3 regions of the Mesorhizobium sp. WSM3868 genome follow, and region 3 is predicted to be linked to each of the others. Evidence: riboswitches for the same ligand, from Rfam matches in the RefSeq annotation. Region 3 holds a riboswitch; each other region holds the start of a gene.
What was found. A riboswitch is a leader RNA that binds a small molecule or an ion and turns the genes downstream of it on or off. The one in region 3 is predicted to bind cobalamin.
Positions count from the first base shown of each region.

Region 1 (7,065 bases), on a different contig from region 3:
GTCATGGACCTCGTCGTCGGTCGCCGGCGGATCGAAGTTGAACAGGGTCTTGATGTTTCGGCACATGCTTTAACTCCTTACCTGCTTTCTGCCCGAACCGGTCTGACATTGTGCACCGAGGTGTGTTGAGATTCAGGTCAGACCAAGCCGAAAATGGCGGGTTCCGAGAACCGGACCAGAGCGTACTTGAAGCACCTGAGCACCGGAACCGCAGAAAGCCGCGTTTGCAGGCGGCCTCACCTGAATATCAATACACCTCACTCGGCGTCGAGCGGCTCCGTTCCAACCGGCTTGCCGTCGCGCGAGAGCCTGATCTTCTCGACCTTGTCCTCGGCGGCCTTGAGCAAGCGGTCGCAATGAGCCTTCAGCGCCTCGCCGCGCTCGTAGATCTTGATCGACTGGTCGAGCGGAACGTCGCCGCGCTCCAGATCATCGACGATCTTCTCCAGCGCGTCGAGCGCCTGTTCGAAGCTCATCGCCTTGACGTCTTGGTTAGCTTCATCAGCCATCATTCATCCCTTCATCAGCCGCCCGACATGGGCGGCGACCGAAAATGCCAATCCTTGCAGATCGTAACCGCCCTCCAGCAGGCTGACGAGCCGGTTGCCGCTGTGGCGCCCGGCGCGCTCCATCAGCTGGCCGGTCGCCCAGTCGAAATCATCCTCGGTCAGGTTGATCGCGGCCAGCGGATCGCGATGGTGCGCATCGAAACCGGCGGAAATGATGATCAGATCCGGCTGGAAGGTGTCGATCGACGGCAGCACGCGCGACAGGAAGGCGTCGCGGAACGTGTCGCTGCCGGTGCTCGGCGCAAGCGGCGCGTTGACGATGTTGCCGGCGCCGGTCTCGCTCTTGGCACCGGTGCCCGGATAAAGCGGCATCTGGTGGGTCGAGCAATAGAGCACCGACGGATCGTCCCAGAAAATGTCCTGCGTGCCGTTGCCGTGATGCACATCCCAATCGACGATGGCGACGCGCTCGGCCAGATGCTTCTCCTGCGCATAACGGGCGGCGATCGCCGCGGTGTTGAACAGGCAAAAGCCCATCGCGGTCGCTTTTTCGGCGTGATGGCCGGGCGGACGCGCGGCAACGAAGACATTGGCGGCACGGCCCTCGAACACATCGTCGACTGCGGCGTTGGCCGCGCCGATCGCCGTCACCGCCGCCTGCCAGCTTTTCGGGCTGGCGCTGGTGTCGGCATCGATCGAGACGATCCCCGTCTCAGGAATCGCAGCGCGGACACGGCCGACGAAATCCTCCGGATGCGCGTAAAGGATCGTCGCCTCGTCGCCTTCCGGCGCCTCGACGCGGTCGAGGGCCGAAAAAGCCTCGTCGTCGAGCACGCGCTCGATGGCGCGCAAACGGTCGGGCCGCTCGGGGTGGCCGGGCGGCGTGAGGTGTTCCAGGAATACCGGATGAGTGTAAAGACGAGTGGTCATGGCGCCTAATCTAGGCACCTGTCGCACGGATAGCCATGTTTCAGCGCCGAATGATTGGGGAAATCGCGCCCAATCGTGTCGCTGGCGGCATTGGCCCGGCTTCGGCTTCGCGATAAGGTCGCGTCGCTGCCTGGTGCCCGCAACGCGGGAGAATCGGGAACACGGTTGAAATCCGTGGCGTGCCCAACGCTGTGAGGGGGACCGCGCCGGCAAACGCCACTGTCCCAGACGGGAAGGCGCCGGATGCGGGTCGATCCCGAGCCAGAAGACCGGCCCGGCAGACATGGTCATCCGCATGGTCAGGCGGAGGACTGCTTATCGCAAGGGGACAAGCGATGCAGGCACGAACAGCCGCCGCCGGCGGCGATGACTTTGACCAATTGGCGCGCGACGCCGTCTACCGAGCCATGTTCACCCGGCGCGACGTGCGCAGCCATTTCCTTGCCGACGATCTCGACGACAGCGTTTTGGCGCGGCTGCTCACCGCGGCACACCACGCGCCGTCGGTCGGCTACATGCAGCCCTGGAACTTCATCATCATCCGGGACGCCACAAGGCGGCGGCAGGTGCGCGACCTGTTTTTGGCCGCGCGCGAACAGGAACTGCCGGCGATCGAGGTGGAGCGGCGGGCGCTCTACCGCAAGCTGAAGCTCGAGGGCATCTGCGAAAGCGCGCTCAACCTGTGCATCACCTGCGACCGCCAGCGCTCGAAGAACTCGCCGCTCGGGCGCTGGCACAATCCGGAGATGGACCTCTACAGCACCGTCTGCGCGGTGCAGAATTTCTGGCTCGCGGCGCGGGCGGAAGGCGTCGGGGTCGGCTGGGTGAGCATCATCGAGCCCGAAGCACTGAAGCGACTGCTGTCGATCCCCGAGCACGTCACGCCGATCGCCTATCTCTGCGTCGGCCGCGTCTCGGAATTCGCGCCGAGGCCCGACCTCGAAGCGCATGGCTGGGGCAAGCGCCTGCCGCTGCCCGAGCTGGTGATGAGCGAGACCTTTTGCGGCGCCGGCGAGGCGCCGCTCAAATCGGCGATCGCTCGCCTTGGATCCCGTGAAGGGGCGAAGCCGTGATCAGGCGGCCTTCGTGGCCGGGGCTGCTGCTCAAGCGGTCCTTGGCGAATCCCAGCGCGAGCCGCCGAAGGGGCTGAGCGCCTTGTCGCGCAGCTCCCTGAACTTGGACGAGGCTTCGGCCAGGCGCCGGTCCCATTCCGGATTGGGGACCTGGCCCTCGATGGTGGCGAAGTAGACCTGCATCAGCGAAGCGATGGCGAAGGGCTCGATGAAAGCCGCCTTGAAGGCCCAGGCGAAGACGATGGCCAACACGAAGGCCCAGCCGGCAAGCTGGCCCGGCATGGCCCAGAGGATCGCGGCGGCGGGCGCCAGCATCAAAAGGAAGATGACGAAGGAAACACCCCACATGATCACCGCCAGCCAGACGGCGTTCTTGACCATCAACTTGCCGTTCTGCGCATAGAGCACGACGCCTTGCCTGGCGGTCTCGAAAGGCGAGTTGGAATTGGTGCGGATGTTGTAGCCGAGGATGATCTCGTCGACATAGGTCAGCGACAGGCGGATGACGGTGTTGATGAAGCTCACCAGACCGCTCAAGCCTGGAATGGGTAGGAACGCAGCAATGCCGCCGATCAGCCCGGTGATGGCGCGGATGGCGCCTTTCACCAGCTGGTCGACGACGAAAAGGATGTTGGCCTCGGCGAAGCGCTTCGTCACCACTTCGCGCGCATAGGCGATCTGGCCCTGGCCGTCGGGAACGTCCTGCCCGTCGATCAGATGGACCATGACGGCGATATGGCCTGCCTTGAGCACATAGAGAATGTATTCGCGGATCCAGTAGACGGCGATCGAGACCACGCCGAAGCCGACCACCCCACCCCACAAGGCAAAGGACATCGGCCCGTCCGGATCGGTCGAGATGTGGCCGACGCCGTAACCGACGCTGGCGCCGGTGCCGGTCGCTGTTATGTAGGCCACCGTGATGCCGAAATAGACGATGATGCGAAAGACGATGAACGGCCACGTCCGCATCATGATGGACACCGACCGGCCGATGCTGAAGTCCCACATGGCCCCGACCCTCCGCCTCAGAGAATTGGCGGGAGAGGATGCGCTCGCTCCTGCCAAAGTCAATGTCGGAGGGATTTTGAGCGGGGGACAATTGTCTGAGGCAGCGCGGACCCGAGTGATTGCCCGGAACGCCGCGACCGGATGCTATTTGGTTTTCAGGCCTTCCAGCAGCTGCTTGAACGCCGCCACAACCTTCTTCGACGTCGCTTCCGGATCCTTGGCATTGGCGATGCGCTGCGAGGCCTGGCTACTGGCGCCGTTGATGAGCCGCGCTGCGGTCTCGGGATCGAGATCGGGAACGACGACGCCCTCCTCCTGCAGCTTTGACAGGTGATCGGTCATTGAAGCCGTGCAGGCGCTGGCGTTGGGCCACTGAGCCGGATCGCCGAGCACGGCCGGGCCGTCCCTGAACATGATGCGCTGGATTTCCGGCTCAAGCGCCATCTCGATATAGGTGGTGCATTCGTCGACGAAATGCTGCCAGCGAGTAGGCGCCCGCGAGGCCACCTCGTTCACCCGCGCCGCCATCTCGGCGTCAATCTCGGCGATCACCGCCTGCAGCAGCCCCTTCTTGTCGCCGAAATGATGATAGAGCGCGCCGCGCGTCAGACCCGCCGAAGCGGTGAAATCGTCCATCGAGGCCTCGGCATAGCCGATCGTGCCGAAGGCATGGCGCGCGGCCGCGATCAGCTTGGCGCGCGTCTCGGCGATCATCTCCTTGCGGGGCTTATGCATGGCTCCTGGCCTTATTCACATACGCGTCGTATGCTAATTGACATACGCGACGTATGAACTATCTGACATTCATACGCTGCGTATGTAATTGCGGCGCCTTCCCTTGTCGAGGAACGGGACCATGCGAAACCCATATTCGGAAATCTTTCGGGCTCCTGGCACGAAGAGCTTCGCCGCGGCAGCCTTCATCGCCCGGCTGCCGATCGCCATGGCGCCGATCGGCATTGTGGCGATGCTGTCGCAAACGCATGGCGAGTACTGGCTGGCCGGCGCCGTCTCGGCCACATACGCTTTGGTCAACGCCTTCCTGTCGCCGCAGGTCTCGCGGCTGGTCGACCGCCTCGGCCAGAGCCGGATTGCCGTGCCGACGACACTTGTCTCGGCGCTTGCCTTCGCGACCTTGATCGTCGCGGCCAACCAGCACTGGCCGGTGTGGACCTTGTTCCTATCGTCGCTGCTTGCCGCCTTAATGCCCAGCATCCCGGCGCTGGTCAGGGCGCGCTGGACCGAGATTTTTCGCGACCGCCCCGAGCTCAATACGGCCTTCGCCTTCGAATCGGCCGCGGACGAGCTGGTCTATGTCGCTGGGGCTTCGCTGTCGGTGGGCTTGAGCGCCGCGCTGTTCCCGGAAGCCGGGATGGTGGTGAGCACCTTGCTGCTCGCCTTCGGCTCGGCGGCATTCCTGCTGCAGCGTTCGACGGAACCGCCCATTCGTCCGGCCGAGGGTGGCGCGGCCGGTTCGGCGATCCGCCTGCGGCCGGTGCAGATCATCACCTTCGCGCTGATCTTCGTCGGCGCGACCTTCGCAACCACGGAAGTCACCACCGTTGCCATTACCGAAGAGCTCGGCCAGCCCGAAGCAGCCAGCCTCGTCATCGGCGTCTATGCACTGGGATCCTTCGTGCTCGGCATCATCGTCGGCGCGCTCAGCCTGCGCACGCCGCTGCAACGCCAACTCGCGATAGCGGTCGCCGTCATCGCGCTTACCACTCTGCCACTGCTTTTTGCCGACACGGTGCCGACGCTGGCGCTTGCCGTGTTCGTCAGCGGCGTTGCCATCTCGCCGACCTTCATCACCGCCTTTGGACTGATCGAACGCCACGTGCCGCCGGCAATGCTCACGGAAGGCGTGACCTGGGTGACCACCGGGATCGGCATCGGCATGGCGCTGGGCTCCTTCGCCGCCGGCTGGATGGTCGACACTTTTGGACCGCAGAACGGGTTCTGGGTGTCGGTGGCGGCAGGCTCAGTCGCTTTGGTCACCGTGCTCGCCGGCCAGTGTCGGCTGGCGACGCCGGACTGCGCTCCGGATGAATGCGAAGCGGCGATTGTTCCGGCTGGATGATACCGATGCATCCGGCTCTGGCTGGCTATATGTCCTGCTTTGGAACGAACTTCGCCGCCGGGACTGCGTAAAGCCCCGTCGGCGCGCCATGGAGCATGATCTCTCGCTCGAAGACGAAGCCGCATTTCTCCAGCACGCGCCGCGATGCGGGATTGGCGGGACGCGCCAGTGCGATCACCCGATCGGCGCGCAAGGGGCCGAAAGCCGCGTGCAAGCTCCCCCGGACCAGTTCCGTCGCGTAGCCATGCCCCCAGGTCTCGGGGTGAAGATGATAGGACAGGTTCAGCCCATCGAAATCGCTCGATAAGGTGACACCGCCGAAGCCGATCAGCCTCTCGTTGGCTTCGACCGCCCAGCGACCAAATCCGTGCTTCTCCCAATGATCGATGTCGCGAGCGAGCCTTGCGGCACTCTGCTGCGGCGTGTCCGGCGTCGGGTCGGGGCGATGCGCCACCAGTTCGGGGCGCGAGAAAAGATCGGCCAGAAACTCCAGATCCGCCTGTTTGGGCCGGCGTAGCAGCAGTCGTTCGGTCTGCTGGCTGAGAGGCAATGGCGCGGCCATCGTTTTTCTCCGCCGCCTGTCGGCCGAAACGTCAGAGAATTTCCGTCTTGGCGATGTGAATGCCGAATCCTTCGAGCCCGACATAGTGGCGCTCGCGCGAGGCGATCAGGTTGATCGAGGAAATGCCGAGATCCTTGAGGATCTGCGCTCCGAGCCCGATCTCGCGCCACTCGTTCTCGCGCCGGCGCGCCTCTTCGTGATCCTCGCGGTCGCCGCTCTGGGGCCGTTTGCGCTCCTGATGGGCGACGCCGACCGAGCCTTCGCGCAGGTAGACGATGACGCCACGCTTGCGCTCGCCCATCGCCTCCATGATGTGGTCCAAGCGGTGGCTGGTGCCGAAGACGTCGGTGACGACGTCTTCCGAATGCAGCCGCACCGGCACCTCCTCGCCGTCGCGGATGTCGCCAAAGACGACCGCGACATGGTGCATGGAATCCCAGGGCAGCGTGTAGGTGAAGACCTGCGCCTTGCCGCCGGGCGTCTCGATGTCGGAGCAGGCGACGCGCTCGACCAGCGTTTCCTTGCGCTGGCGATAGGCGATGAGATCGGCGACCGAAACCTGCTTCAGCCCGTGCTGCGCGGCGAAAGCCTGCACCTCAGGTCCACGCTTGACGGTGCCGTCGTCGTTGACCAGTTCGGAGATGACGCCGATCGGCGGCAGCCCGGCGAGCTTGCACAGGTCGACCGCGGCTTCCGTATGGCCCGAGCGCATCAAGACACCGCCTTCGCGCGCGATCAGGGGGAAGATGTGGCCGGGCCGCACGAAGTCGGAGGCACCAACATTGCCATTGGCGAGGTTACGCACGGTGAGCGTGCGGTCGTCCGCCGAAATACCCGTCGTGGTGCCGTGCTTGAAGTCGACGCTGACGGTAAAAGCCGTGGTGTGGGCGGAATCATTGT
Region 1 covers NZ_NSGB01000006.1:308,336-315,400, forward strand. The annotation lists gene CK221_RS12995 (DUF2277 domain-containing protein) at 1-66, opposite strand, end outside; gene CK221_RS13000 (exodeoxyribonuclease VII small subunit) at 258-509, opposite strand; gene CK221_RS13005 (histone deacetylase family protein) at 513-1,439, opposite strand; cobalamin riboswitch at 1,554-1,732, shown strand; gene bluB (5,6-dimethylbenzimidazole synthase) at 1,775-2,512, shown strand; gene CK221_RS13015 (hypothetical protein) at 2,543-3,523, opposite strand; gene CK221_RS13020 (TetR/AcrR family transcriptional regulator) at 3,668-4,258, opposite strand; gene CK221_RS13025 (MFS transporter) at 4,380-5,603, shown strand; gene CK221_RS13030 (GNAT family N-acetyltransferase) at 5,629-6,165, opposite strand; gene ribB (3,4-dihydroxy-2-butanone-4-phosphate synthase) at 6,197-7,065, opposite strand, start outside.
Region 1: it holds a riboswitch for cobalamin, as region 3 does, so the genes downstream of both, bluB (5,6-dimethylbenzimidazole synthase) here and CK221_RS16850 (CbtB domain-containing protein) in region 3, are expected to answer to the same signal.

Region 2 (7,065 bases), on a different contig from region 3:
CCTTGAAGGAGATCGCGCCGGCGAGGATACGGCCATCGAGCTCGGGCAGCACGACATGCATGGCAAGGTCGGCGGGCGCCAGGCCGCGCTGGTTTTTCTCCCAGACTTCGCGCCGCGTCGTGGCGACGATGACCTGGAACACGGGCACGCCGGCGCGGTCGAAGAGCGTTTCGGCACCCGGCTCGGCACCGGAGGCGAAGGCGGTTGCAGTGACGATGGCGGACGGGTTCAGCGAGGCGATGGCGGTTTCGACGAAAGCCAGCGATACCGGGTCCTTGAGGCTCGAAACGAAGATCGGCATTGGCGTCATGCCCTGCGAGCGAAAGGCATCTGCGAGTGCATCGATTGGGGCGACGTCGGCGGCGAGCAGCATCGAACGGTAGAAGAGGATGGGGATGACGGGGGCACCGACGCTGTCGATGTTGAGGTCCGTCACACCCCCCTCTGTCCGGCAGGACAGAGGGGGGTGTGACGGATCGCCGACGTTCAAGAAGACTGATTTCGCGACAACTCCGATTCCTGGTTGATAGTACCCCGCCTTCGGCACGCTCACCGGCTCGGCCACGGCCGTATCCGACCCGGCGAGCCTTGCCAGTCTTTGCACCAGCGCGCTCATGTTCGCCGGGCCGCCTTCGCGGAAATAGCCGAGCAGGGCGTCGAGTTCGGCGCGCGGCAGGGTCGAGCCTTCGATCAGCCGCAGATCCTCGTCGTGGCTTTCGCCCGGCAGCAGCGCCAGTTTGATATTTCGCTCGCGCGCAACCGCTGCGAGCTGGTCGCAGCCGTAGCGCCACCAGTCGTAGCCGCCGAGAATGCGGACCAGGACGACCCTGGCATGGCGCGCGACGCTGTCGATCCAGAGATCCACCGACATCGGGTGGCGGAGATCGCGAAGTGCTGCCAGCCGCATCGACGGCAGCCGCGCGGCGTCGGCCTTCCACGCAGCGGCGAGGCCGGCGAGATCGCTGTCGGTGAAGGACAGTGCCACGACATCCGCAGGCGTCTGCCTGAGGTCGATCGGCTCGGCGAGATCGTCGAGCGAGGCGGATGTCGTGGTGAGGATGTGCATCGCGGTTCGGTCTTGCCTCAGCCGGCGAGGATACGCTCGATCGCCCGGCGGTTCAGCCCTTTGAGGCCGATGACGACGAGCCGCGATCGGCGGTCGTCGTTCGACGTCCAGGCGCGGTCGTAATAGTGGTTGACGCGCGGGCCGACGGCCTGGAGCAGCAGCCGCATCGGCTTGCCACCCACCTCGACAAAGCCTTTGACGCGCAGAACGTTTTCCTGCTCGGCGGCGAGAGCGACGCGCTTTGCCAGCTCATCCGGACTGGCGATGGACGGGATATCGAGGACGAAGGAGTCGAAATCGTCATGCTCATGGTCGAGCTCGTCATCGTGATGGGTCTTGCGGTTCTCGATGTCGTCTTCGACGGCGAGGCCAAGACCGAGCAGCACCGACGGGTCGACCTTGCCCTGTGCGGTCGGTACGACCTTGACGGCGCGCGCCACGTGCTCGCCGATGACGGCGTTGGCGCGCTCCGAGCCGGCCGCGTCCATCAGATCGCTCTTCGACAGGATGATCAGGTCGGCGCAAGCGATCTGGTCCTCGAACACCTCTTCGACCGGATCATCGTGGTCGAGGGAATCGTCGGCGGCGCGCTGCGCCTGCAGGGCGTCCATATCGGCGGCGACGCGGCCGTCGGCCAGCGCCGGACCGTCGACCACGGCGATGACGCCATCGACCGTCACGCGGCTCTTCACCGTCGGCCACTGGAAGGCCTGGACGAGCGGCTTCGGCAAAGCGAGGCCGGAGGTTTCGATCAGGATGTGGTCGACCTTCGGCGTGCGCGACAGGATCTGGTCGAGCGCCGGCACGAAATCGTCGGCGACGGTGCAGCAGATGCAGCCATTGGCGAGCTCGACGATGTTTTCCTCTGGGCAGGTGTCGATGCCGCAGCCTTTCAGGATCTCGCCGTCGATGCCGACATCGCCGAATTCGTTGACGATGATCGCCAGCCGCTTGCCCTTGGCGTTTTCGAGCAGGTTGCGGATCAGCGTGGTCTTGCCGGCGCCGAGAAAGCCGGTGACGACAGTGCAGGGAACACGGGAGAGGGATGCGGTCATGTCAGTCCTTCAGCAGGTCGAGGGGAGGGATGCGGGCAACCAGGCCGCGCTTGAGGGAATCGGGCCGGCCTCGCCAGGGGATGAGGCCGTCGGTCGAGGTGGCAAAGAGCTTTGCGCCGGTGACGAGGTCGGCGCCGCTGGTCGTTTCCAGGTCACCGAAGACATAGCTCCAGCAGCCGTCGCGCAGCAGCGCCGCGCTCAGGCGGCGTTTGCAATTGCCGAGACACTCGACGGTGCGGATGCGGATTTTCTCGTCCGGCGCGGCGCGGCGCGCGTCTTCGGCAAGGAGGGCGCCGGCGCGCGGATGCGCGTCCGAACCGGTCTCATCGCGGCAGGAGGAGCAGACGATGACGGTCACTTCCGATAGCGCGTCGCGGGGTTCGGACGAAATGTCCGCGGTATTAGCCGGAAAACTGACGTTGCGATCCAAAACCAGGCTCCTTGCCCGGAAAACCCGCCGAGCGATCGGATTCTCATGTCTCAGACGGCAGGTCTCCTGGCTCGCGGGTCGTCGCCTTGCGCCGCCTTCCCGGGAAACATCCCAGTGGTTTTCGGCTGAGGCTCGTCGCTCACAGTTGCGGGGACAGCCGCGGATTTGGGTTTTCCCGCACCGCATTCCCTCTTGGCTCCTCCCCTTGCCGGGAGGAGACCGTCTGCGGCGGATTTAGGCTTAGAGGTGCTGGCATGTCAACGCGCGGCTACGACACCGAAATGTCGGCCAACGCCGGCCCAAGGTCGCCGGCCGGCGTCACCTCGATGGTTTCCAAGCCGAGCCATGCCTGCATCTGTTTCAACTCATCGAAGAGCTGTGCGGCCGTTTCGGCGGGAGCGCCGGCTTCGGCAAAAGCCGCATGGACGCGCAGCACGCCGGCCGGGCGGTCAGCTCTCAGATCGACCCGGGCAACGATGCGGTCGCCGAGCAGGAAAGGCAGCACGTAGTAGCCGTACTGGCGCTTCTCGGCCGGCGTGTAGATCTCGATGCGGTAGCGGAAGCCGAAGAGTTTTTCCGTCCGGGTGCGTTCGAAAACCACCGGATCGAAGGGCGCGAGCAGGGCGCGGGCCTCGATGCGGCGCGGAAAGCGGGCGTCCTTGTGGAGATAGGCGGGCTTGTCCCAGCCTTCGACCTTCATCGGCACCAGTTCGCCCACCTCGACCAGTTCCTCGATCCTGGCCTTCGTATCGCCCGGCGCCAGGCGGAAATAGTCGCGCAGGTCGCCATAGGTGGCGATGCCGTGGGCGCGCGCGGAAATGCGCAGCAATTCGCGATGCGCGTCCTCGACCGAGGGCACCGGCAGGTCGAGCACGGCCTGCGGCAGAACCCGCTCGGGCAGGTCGTAATAGCGCTCGAATCCGCGCCGGTAGGCGGTGGTGATGCGCCCGGCCCAGAACAGCCATTCGAAAGCGTGCTTGGCCTCGCTCCAGCCCCACCAGCCGCCATTGCCCTTGTGGCCTTCGATGTCGGAGGCGGCGATCGGCCCGCGTTGCGCGACTTGGCCGTAGATCTCCTCGATCATCGCCTTGCGCTCGCGGCCCCATTTGGCGAGGCCGAGATACATTTCCTCGCCTTGCTCGGCGCGCTGCATGCGCCAGCGCATCAACGGATAGGTCTCGACGGGCAGGAAGGAAGCCTCATGGGCCCAGTATTCGAAGACGGTTCGCTTGCGGGTGACGGCCGCGTTGTCGAGCAGCGCAAGCGGGTAGGGGCCGAGGCGCGAATAGAGCGGCATATAGTGGGCGCGCACCACGGCGCTGACGGAATCGATCTGCAGCAGGCCAGTTCGGGAAAGCACGCGGGCGAGATGGCGACGATCGGGCGTGCCGGCAGGCCGCGCATCGGTAAAACCCTGCGCACCGAGCGCAATGCGCCTTGCTGCGGCGAGCGAGATCTTTTCCTTCATCCAGCTACCGATCCTTTGCCGGGGTTTCCAGTCGGTGATTCCGGCCATGCTAGCAGGCAAATGGCGGGAGATATGTCAGGATAGAAAAGTGGAGTAAAACATGAAGGAAATCAAACAGGAGCGGATCGGACCAGTTTCTTCCGATATGGCGTCCAGCGCCGGATTTTGAACAAGGTTTGACTTGCGTCGCCGAAACCGCTGCGCTAACCCTCGCCGCGTCGCAGCATAGGCCACCTAAAACGGTTCAGCGGGTTAAACTGTCACGCTTCCGCCTTAGAGTCCGTTGCTGTAATCAGAGTGAACTGGCCGCCGAAGGAAAGTCGCCGCATGAGCGCACTCCTAAGTTCGTATCTGCCCATCGTGCTCTTCATCGCAGTGGCGATGGTCGTCGGCCTGGCGCTGATCGTTGCGCCGTTCCTGGTTGCCTACCGCAATCCCGATCCGGAAAAGCTTTCCGCCTATGAATGCGGGTTCAACTCGTTCGACGACGCCCGCATGAAGTTCGACATCCGCTTCTATCTGGTGTCTATCCTGTTCATCATCTTCGATCTCGAGGTCGCCTTCCTGTTCCCGTGGGCGGTGTCCTTCTCCAAGCTCGGCATGCTCGGCTTCTGGTCGATGATGGTGTTCCTGGCGGTGCTGACCATCGGCTTTGCCTATGAATGGAAAAAAGGAGCGCTAGAATGGGATTGAACGACAGTTCAGGCACCCTCGTCGCGCCGAAGCCCAAGGGCATCATCGATCCCAACACCGGCAGGCCGGTGGGGGAGGACGATCCCTTCTTCCTCGAGATCAATAATGAGCTGGCCGACAAGGGCTTCCTTGTCACCTCGACCGAGGCGCTGATCACTTGGGCGCGCAGCGGCTCGCTGATGTTCATGACCTTCGGTCTCGCCTGCTGCGCGGTCGAGATGATCCACACCTCGATGCCGCGCTATGACTCAGAGAGGTTCGGCGTCGCGCCGCGCGCGTCTCCGCGCCAGTCCGATATCATGATCGTCGCGGGCACACTGACCAACAAGATGGCGCCGGCGCTGCGCAAGGTCTACGACCAGATGCCGGAGCCGCGCTACGTCATCTCGATGGGTTCGTGCGCCAATGGCGGCGGCTATTATCACTATTCCTATTCGGTGGTGCGCGGCTGCGACCGCATCGTGCCGGTCGACATCTATGTCCCCGGCTGCCCGCCGAGCGCCGAAGCGCTGCTCTACGGCATTCTCCTGTTGCAGAAGAAGATCCGCCGCACCGGCACGATCGAACGGTGAACCAATGGCCTTGGCGTTGCACGAACTCTCCACCTATCTCGGCGAGAAGCTCTCCGGCCGCATCGGCGAAACGGTGCTTGCTTATGGCGAACTGACGGTTTGCGTCGAGCCGGGCAACTTGACCGAGGTCGCGACCTTCCTGCGCGACGACCCGCGCTGCCAGTTCGTCTCGATCATCGACATTTGCGGCGCCGACTATCCGTCGCGTGCCAAGCGCTTCGACGTCGTCTACCACCTGTTGTCGCCGAAGCAGAACGTCCGCATCCGCCTCAAGGTCCAGGCCGACGAGGAGACGCTGGTGCCGTCGCTGACCGGCGTCTATCCCGGCGCCGACTGGTTCGAGCGCGAGACCTATGATCTCTACGGCGTGCTCTTCTCCGGCCATCCGGACCTGCGCCGCATCCTCACCGACTACGGCTTTGAAGGGCATCCGCTGCGCAAGGACTTCCCGCTGACCGGCTTCGTCGAGGTTCGCTACGACGACGAGGCCAAGCGAGTCATCTATGAGCCGGTGGAATTGAAGCAGGAATTTAGAAACTTTGACTTTTTGAGCCCGTGGGAGGGAACGGATTACGTCCTTCCGGGCGATGAAAAGGCGAAGCCAAATTGAGGCGCCACAATGGCTGAAACCTCCGTCCGCAATTTTAACATTAACTTTGGGCCTCAACACCCTGCTGCGCACGGGGTTTTGCGTCTCGTGCTGGAGCTGGACGGCGAGGTGGTCGATCGCGTCGATCCGCATATCGGCCTGCTGCATCGCGGTACCGAGAAGCTGATCGAGGCCAAGACCTATCTGCAGGCGGTGCCCTATCTCGACCGGCTCGACTATTGCGCGCCGATGAACCAGGAGCATGCCTTCGCGCTCGCGGCCGAGCGCCTGCTCGGCATCGAGGTGCCGAAGCGCGGCCAGCTGATCCGCGTGCTCTATTCCGAAATGGGCCGCATCATGTCGCACATCCTCAATGTGACGACGCAGGCGATGGACGTCGGCGCGCTGACGCCGCCGCTGTGGGGCTTCGTCGAGCGCGAGAAGCTGATGGTGTTTTATGAGCGCGCCTCCGGCTCGCGCATGCATGCGGCCTACTTCCGGCCAGGCGGCGTGCATCAGGACCTGCCGCAGAAGCTGATCGAGGATATCGGCAAGTGGATCGATCCGTTCCTGAAGTCGGTCGACGACCTTGACGCCTTGCTCACCGGCAACCGCATCTTCAAGCAGCGCAATGTCGACATCGGCACGGTGTCGCTCGCCGACGCCTGGGCCTGGGGTTTTTCGGGCGTGATGGTGCGCGGCTCGGGTGCCGCCTGGGACCTGCGCAAGGCGCAGCCCTATGAATGCTATTCCGAGATGGATTTCGACATCCCGATCGGCAAGAACGGCGACTGTTACGACCGTTATCTCGTGCGCATGGAAGAGATGCGCCAGTCGGCGAAGATCATGCGCCAGTGCGTCGATCTGCTGCTCGGCAAGGAAAGCGGTGGCCCGGTATCGAACCTCGACGGCAAGGTGGTGCCGCCGAAGCGCGCGGCGATGAAGCGCTCGATGGAAGCGCTCATCCATCACTTCAAACTCTACACCGAGGGCTACCGCGTGCCGGCCGGCGAGGTCTATGCGGCTGTCGAGGCGCCGAAGGGCGAGTTCGGCGTCTATCTCGTCTCCGACGGCACCAACAAGCCCTATCGCTGCAAGCTGCGCGCGCCGGGTTTTGCGCATCTGCAGGCCATGGATTTCCTGTGCCGCGGCCACATGCTGGCCGACGTCACCGCCGTGCTTGGCTCCCTCG
Region 2 covers NZ_NSGB01000021.1:48,931-55,995, reverse strand. The annotation lists gene cobN (cobaltochelatase subunit CobN) at 1-1,066, opposite strand, end outside; gene cobW (cobalamin biosynthesis protein CobW) at 1,084-2,121, opposite strand; gene CK221_RS25860 (DUF1636 family protein) at 2,123-2,551, opposite strand; cobalamin riboswitch at 2,590-2,790, opposite strand; gene CK221_RS25855 (winged helix-turn-helix domain-containing protein) at 2,820-4,019, opposite strand; gene CK221_RS25850 (NADH-quinone oxidoreductase subunit A) at 4,347-4,712, shown strand; gene CK221_RS25845 (NADH-quinone oxidoreductase subunit B) at 4,703-5,284, shown strand; gene CK221_RS25840 (NADH-quinone oxidoreductase subunit C) at 5,289-5,894, shown strand; gene CK221_RS25835 (NADH-quinone oxidoreductase subunit D) at 5,904-7,065, shown strand, end outside.
Region 2: it holds a riboswitch for cobalamin, as region 3 does, so the genes downstream of both, CK221_RS25860 (DUF1636 family protein) here and CK221_RS16850 (CbtB domain-containing protein) in region 3, are expected to answer to the same signal.

Region 3 (7,065 bases):
CAAATCGTACTCCTCGGGCATCAGCACGCCGGCCTGGTGGCGGATCGAGTGCAGGCCCTTCTGGTTGATCTCGCAGATCGCGGCGTCCTCCTCCAGCACCTGCGCGCCGAAGGCGACGATGTTGTCGATATCGGTTTGTGCCAGGGCATCGGGCGCGAACAGCCATTCGGCGGTGAGCTCCGTTTGCTCGGGCCCGAGCGGGGCGAGACGCATCGTGCGGACATAGTCGACATGGCCGACGACGAACATCGAGGGCAGCGAGGTAGCGTAGGTCTGGCCGGCGGCTCGCTCGGCCGGCGTCAGCCCAGCAAAGACCGGTCCATGGACGCGTCCGTCGCGCGACCAGGTCTCGGCGCCGGCGCGCAGGCCGCCGGAAAACTCCGGCGCATCATTATCCGCATAGCGCGCCCATTCCGGATCGTCATGCCTCGCCATCAGGCCGCGGCCATAGATCGGCACCAGCCGCGACAGGTCCTTGTGGACGCCAGGGCAATGCAGGCATTCGTTGAAGTTCTCCCAGAAGATTTTCCAGTTGCAGTTCATCACCTTGGTGAGCCGGTGCCCGGGGACGAGCGTCTCCAGCGGCCAATTCGAAAGATCGCGGGAGGCGGAGTCGAAGGAGGCTTCCGCCGAGCCATCGGGATCCTCTGCGAGATTGATGAAGACGAGGCCGCGCCACACTGACAGCGCCACCCGGTAGAGCGGATAATTGTCCTTGTTGAAGCCTTCGGGCAGCGATTTCGATGGGATACGGACGAGATCGCCGCGCAGCGAATAGGTCCAGGCGTGGTAGGGGCAGGTGAGCAGCCTTGCCTTCAGCCGCCCTTCGCTTTCCTGGCAGAGCTGCGAGCCGCGATGCCGGCAGGTGTTGTGGAAGGCGCGCAAGCTCCCGGTCTCGTCGCGCAGCACGACGACCTCCTGCGAGCCGATACGCGCGGTTCGAAAGGCAAGAGGTTCCGCGAGATCGGCTTCGCGGCAAACCATGAGCCAGCTCCGATACCAGATCGCTTCGAGATCGAGCCGGTAAGCGTCGGCTTCCCGATAGGCGCTTGCAGGCAATGTCGGCTCGAGGCTGGTGAGGCCATTGTAGCGGCTGTGTTCCCTAGGATTTGGCTGCATGAGCGGCTCCCCTTGGCTGATGACAGCCGACACCCGGGCAGGACCGTTGTCAATTGCGCGGCCATTGTCGCTTCCGGATGCTGCCCTTAAGGTCACTTCGTAATCGCCTGCGGTTCCGCCGGCTGCCCAGGATTGCAAGCATGCCTGCAAGAACGATGTCGCTGACCGTGGAACTGGTCGCCCGCTGTTTTCGCGCGGTCGATGACCCGGGGCCCGACCCGGATGCCGAGCATCTCGTGGACAGCGACTATGAAGCCATGCTGGATGCATTCGAGGCCGAGCTACCTGCAACCGAGCCTCTCTGGCTGTTCGGCTACGGCTCGCTGATCTGGAAGCCCGAGATTGAGCATGTCGAGGAGCGCGTCGCCGTGGCACGCGGCTGGCATCGCTCCTTCTGCATGAAGATGACGCGCTGGCGCGGCACCAAGCAAAGCCCCGGCCTGATGATGGCGCTGGATCGTGGCGGCCAATGCAAGGGCGTTGCTTTCCGCCTGAACGGTGGTGACCGCCGGCAGGCCTTGGACAGGCTTTTTCGCCGCGAGATGACGCTGAAGCCGACCAGCTACCGACCTCGCCTGCTGCAACTCGCAACCGACAAGGGACCGTTGAGAGCGCTTGCCTTCGTTATCAATCGCAAAGGCACGACCTATGCCGGCCCACTCAACGAAGACGAGGTGGTCGACAGGCTGGCGACCTCGTGCGGCCACTGGGGTTCAGGCGCCGACTATCTCTACAACACCGTGAAGAACCTCGAACAGCGCGGTATTCACGACCGCCATTTGTGGCGATTGCAGCAGCTCGTCGCCGAGCGGATCGCCGGATCTTAGTCCGAAACCGGTGCCGCAATCACGCTGCGGCGTGACGGAATTTGGTTTGCCGGTCGCGACGATTCTGCCTATAGTCGATGGCGTCGTCGGTTCCGTTTTTGGAGCCAAGAGGGAATGCGGTGAGGGTGGAGTCTTTGCCCTAAGCCGTGGCTGCCCCCGCAACTGTGTGCGGTAGTCCTCTCCATAGACCACTGAGGTTTGTCCTCGGGAAGGTGGGGAAGGGTGCGAATCCGCGAGCCAGGAGACCTGCCGGCGACAGGAAAGTTGACTTCGATGCCCTCGGGTGGAGGGCGAAAGGACAAGACATGAATACCGCTTCCGTCGCCCTCGGCGCCTCCGTCTCCTCGCAGTCGCGCATCATGCAGCTGGCTCTCGCCGCGCTGCTCGGCATTTTCGTCGTCGGTTTTGTCGGCTTCTCGCACATCGATGCGGTCCACAACGCTGCCCACGACTATCGTCACTCGATGGCTTTTCCCTGCCACTGACGAAGGCCCCGATATCATGAATCTGTTTCGCAACGTCGTGTTCGTCGCGGCGATCGCAGGGCTCGTGGCGGGCATCGCGCTTGCCTGCATGCAGGCCTATGCGACCGTGCCGCTGATCCTCAAAGCGGAAGTCTATGAAAAGGCGGGCGGCGGTCATCACCACGACCATGCCGCCAACACTGGAACTAGCACTGCCATGAGCTCGGCCGAACCGGCGGGCAATGCGATGAGCAGCGCCGTTCCTGCGTCGACGGAAGCGGCCGCTCCGACCGAGGACGAGGGCTGGGCTCCGGCCGACGGCTTCGAGCGCTTCGCCTTCAACGTTGTCGCCAACATCGTCACCGGCATCGGCTTCGCGCTGATCCTGGTCGCGGTGTCGGAATTCGCCGGTGGCATCGGCAGCTGGCGCCAGGGCGCGTTCTGGGGCCTTGCCGGTTTTGCGGTTTTCACGCTCGCGCCCGGCCTCGGCCTGCCGCCGGAACTGCCGGCCATGCCGGCGGCAGAACTTCTGCCGCGCCAGATCTGGTGGATTTCGACGGTGGCCGCAACCGCGGTCGGCCTTGGATTGATCGCCCTTCGCAAGTCGCTGCCCTTGGCAATTCTGGCGGTCGTGCTGATCGTCGCTCCGCACGTAGTCGGCGCGCCGCAGCCCGTCAGCTTCGAGACGGCGATTCCCGAGGGGCTGCACCATCAGTTCGTGGTGGCGGTGACCCTCACCGATCTGGTCTTCTGGCTGGTGCTCGGTGCGGCCGTCGGTGTGGTGCGCGGGCGCTTCACCGGTACATCGACCAGCCTGCGCGACAGCTTTGCCTGATCGCGCGGAGGGCCATCTGACCTTCATCTTAGGCGGTGCGCGCTCCGGCAAGAGCGCGCATGCCGAGTGCCTGGTGGCGGCAAGCCCGTCGCCTTGGGCCTATATCGCAACCGCGCAGGCCTATGACGAGGAGATGCGCGAGCGCATCGCGCTGCATCGCTCGCGCCGTGGCGAAAGTTGGGTCACCGTCGATGCGCCGCTCGACTTGGTCGGCGCGATCGGGGCTTTGCCCGATCACCAGCCGGTGCTGATCGATTGCCTGACATTGTGGCTGAGCAATCATATGCTGGCGGACCACGATATCGCGGCCGAGTGCCGGCGGCTCACGGATGTGCTTTCGCAGCCGCGCGGACCGTGGTTTGTGGTCTCCAACGAAGTCGGGCTCGGCATCGTGCCGGACAATGCGCTGGCGCGCCGGTTCCGCGACGCCGCAGGGCGGCTCAACCAGCAGGTCGCGGCTGTCGCCGACAGCGTGCTGATTATGGTGGCGGGGCTGCCGCTCAAGGTGAAGTGACATGGGCGAGATCAAAGACACGATCATCGACGACAAGGATGCCGAGCGCCATCGCGCGAAGATGGCCAAGCGCAAGGCGGTGCAGGATGCCGAGGTGGCCGGCAAGACGATCGAGAAGGGACTGCTCATCGTCAACACGGGGCCGGGCAAGGGCAAGACCACGGCTGCGTTCGGCCTGGCGCTGAGGATGCTCGGCTACGGCAAGCGCGTCGGCGTCATCCAATTCATCAAGGGCAAATGGCACACGGGCGAGAAGGATGCCTTCGCCGCTTTCGGCGATCGCGTCGTCTGGCACGCGATGGGCGAGGGCTTCACCTGGGAGACGCAGGACCTGAAGCGCGACATTGCCGCCGCCGAGGCTGCCTGGGCGAGGGCGCTCGAGCTGATTGCCGACCCGTCAATCAGCCTCGTGGTCCTCGACGAGCTCAACATCGCTCTGCGCTACGACTATCTCGAGCTGGAAAAGGTGGTCGCGGCGCTGAAGGCGCGTCGCGAGGGCTTGCATGTCGTCGTCACCGGCCGCAATGCCAAGCCGCTGCTGGTCGAGGCGGCCGATCTCGTCACCGAGATGGGGCAGACCAAGCACCATTTTGCGGCCGGCGTGAAGGCGCAGCAGGGGATTGAATTCTGAGGCGCCTTAGCCGCCGATCAAAATGGTCAGGTAGATCACCGTCGCCGACAGAATCGCGAACAGGCCGATCAGCAGCCCGTCGGCGACACGATAGAGTTCCAGCGCCTGCCTTATGTCGGTGCTTTCGGCCTCGCGCCGGCCGCCTTCGCCCATGAAGGCATCCTCGACGACCTCGCCGCCATAACTGCGCGGTCCGGCCAGGGCGAGCCCCAGCGCGCCGGCCATGGCGGCTTCCGGCCAGCCGGCATTGGGCGAACGGTGCTTCTTCGCGTCACGCCGCATGACCTGCCAGGCGTTGCGGGGGTCGGCGCCCTTGACGATGAAGGCCGCCAGCACAATCAGCAGGCCGGTGAGCCGCGATGCCGGCAGGTTGACCAGGTCGTCGAAGCGAGCGGCCGCCCGGCCGAAGGCCTGGTATTTCGGCGTGCGGTGGCCGATCATCGAATCGGCAGTGTTGGCGGCCTTGTACGCAGCACCCCCGGCCAAACCACCGACACCGGTCCATATGGCGGGCGCGACGATGCCATCGGAGAAATTCTCGGCCAGGCTTTCGATCGCGGCGCGGGCAACGCCCGCCCTGTCGAGCTTGTCCGGATCGCGGCCGACGATGCGCGAAACGGCGATGCGGCCGAGCGTCAGGCCACCGGTCTCCAGCGCATCGGCGACATCCTCGACATGCTCGGCGAGGCTCTTCTGCGACAGAAGCGAGGAGCTGAGAATGGCCGCGATGACCAGGCCGGACGGAAAGATCAGCCAGAGCAGGACATGCAGCGTCAGGCCGATGGCCGCCGGCACCAGCAGGATGACCAGAAGCGCCTGGACGCCGCGGCGGCGACGCAATTCGTCGGAATCGGTGGCGTGGTTGAGCCTGCGATCGAGAAAGGATATCAGCCTGCCGATCCAGGTTACCGGATGACCGATGGCGTTGAACAGCCAGTCCGGATAGCCAAGGGCACGTTCGATGGCGAGTGACAGGAAAGCGATCAGGATCGACATGAAGCTTCTAAGCGGAGCGGTTGCAGCGGTTGATCACGGCGGCAGCCTTGGCCGGGCAAGCGCTCTCTTTCCTCATGCGCCGCAGCCTTTCCTTGACCTCTCGACAGGTATCAATCCGCACTCCTATCCGCTTTTCGATCTGCCCGCCACCGCCCTGTCACGATTGCCCGAGCCAGGACGACTGCGCGAATTGGCCGAAATTGCGGCCAAGGCGTATGGCGCGCGGTCGGCGGCGCATGTCGTGTCCGCGCCCGGCACGCAGATCCTGTTGCCGCGGGTCGCTTCGCTGGTGAGGCCCGGCAAGGCACTGGTGCTGGGTCCAACCTATGCCGAGCATGCCAGGGTGGCCGCGATTGCAGGCCATGCGGTTGTGGAGGTGGGCGACTTCGACGCCTTGGCGGACGCTGACCTTGCGGTGCTGGTCAACCCGAACAATCCGGATGGGCGAGTGATCGAAAGGCACCGCCTGGTCGGCCTTGCTGCGCGGCTTCGCGCGAAGGGCGGCCTGCTGGTGGTCGACGAAGCCTTCATGGATGTCGGCCCGATTGAACACAGCCTGGCCGGCGATGTGGGCGAAGGCGGCATCGTAGTGCTGCGCTCCTTCGGCAAATTCTTCGGCCTTGCCGGCGTCAGGCTTGGTTTCGCGCTGGCCGACCAACTGACCGCCGAGCGGCTGGAGGCGCAGCTTGGACCATGGGCTGTCGCCGGTCCTGCACTTGAATACGGAATCCGCGCATTGGCGGACGCCGAGTGGCAGGATGACATGCGACAGGGCCTGGCAGCCGATGCCAAGCGCCTCGACGCGCTGCTCAGCCGATTCGGTATCGCGGTCGCCGGCGGCACCAGTTTGTTCCGCTATTTGTCTTTCTCCGATGCTGCCTCCCTGTTCTCCGCTCTTGGCGAACGCGGTATCCTGGTCCGTCATTTTGCCGATCGACCGCAGGTCTTGCGCGTCGGTCTGCCCGGCAGCGAAGAGGAGTGGCAGCGGCTGGAGAGCGCGCTTGCAGCGTGGGCCTCGCGGCGCGACGATGCGCCGAAGGAGTGCTGACGATGATCCATGTCTGTTCGCTGTCGAAGGTGGAGGAGACCGTTGCGAGAACCGGCGCGGAGCGCTTGCTGTCGCTGCTCGCCGACGGTACCGAGATGATCCGTCCGGCCTCGATACTGGCCGAAAACCATCTGCATCTCGTCATGCACGACATCGTCGCCGCGCAGGAAGGCATGACTATACCGGGCGAGGAGCATGTGCGCGCGCTGCTCGACTTCGCCTATCGCTGGGACAGGGCCAAACCGATGGTCGTGCACTGCTATGCCGGTATCAGCCGCTCGACGGCATCGGCCTATATTATCGCGGCGGCACTGGCGCCTAAACGCGACGAGGCGGAGCTGGCGAAGACGCTGCGCTTTCTCTCGCCGTCAGCGACGCCCAATCCAAGGCTGATTGCCGTTGCGGACATGTTGCTTGGACGAGAAGGCCGGATGATCGCGGCAGTCGAAGCAATCGGGCGCGGTGCAGACGCTTTTGAAGGGATTCCCTTCGAACTCAGCATTGGAGATTGAGCTCGCACTGTTCCGCTACGCCAGCCAGTCGGCAAGCCTCGCCTTACGCACATCCCTGGCCAGGGTGATGAAGCCATCGGCCTGATGCTCGGCCGTGAGCCGGCCTTTTTCGGCGGTGG
Region 3 covers NZ_NSGB01000009.1:185,123-192,187, reverse strand. The annotation lists gene CK221_RS16860 (aromatic ring-hydroxylating dioxygenase subunit alpha) at 1-1,119, opposite strand, end outside; gene CK221_RS16855 (gamma-glutamylcyclotransferase) at 1,260-1,946, shown strand; cobalamin riboswitch at 2,017-2,215, shown strand; gene CK221_RS16850 (CbtB domain-containing protein) at 2,252-2,431, shown strand; gene CK221_RS16845 (CbtA family protein) at 2,448-3,245, shown strand; gene cobU (bifunctional adenosylcobinamide kinase/adenosylcobinamide-phosphate guanylyltransferase) at 3,238-3,759, shown strand; gene cobO (cob(I)yrinic acid a,c-diamide adenosyltransferase) at 3,761-4,390, shown strand; gene cbiB (adenosylcobinamide-phosphate synthase CbiB) at 4,397-5,386, opposite strand; gene cobD (threonine-phosphate decarboxylase CobD) at 5,385-6,434, shown strand; gene CK221_RS16820 (tyrosine phosphatase family protein) at 6,437-6,946, shown strand; gene CK221_RS16815 (creatininase family protein) at 6,962-7,065, opposite strand, start outside.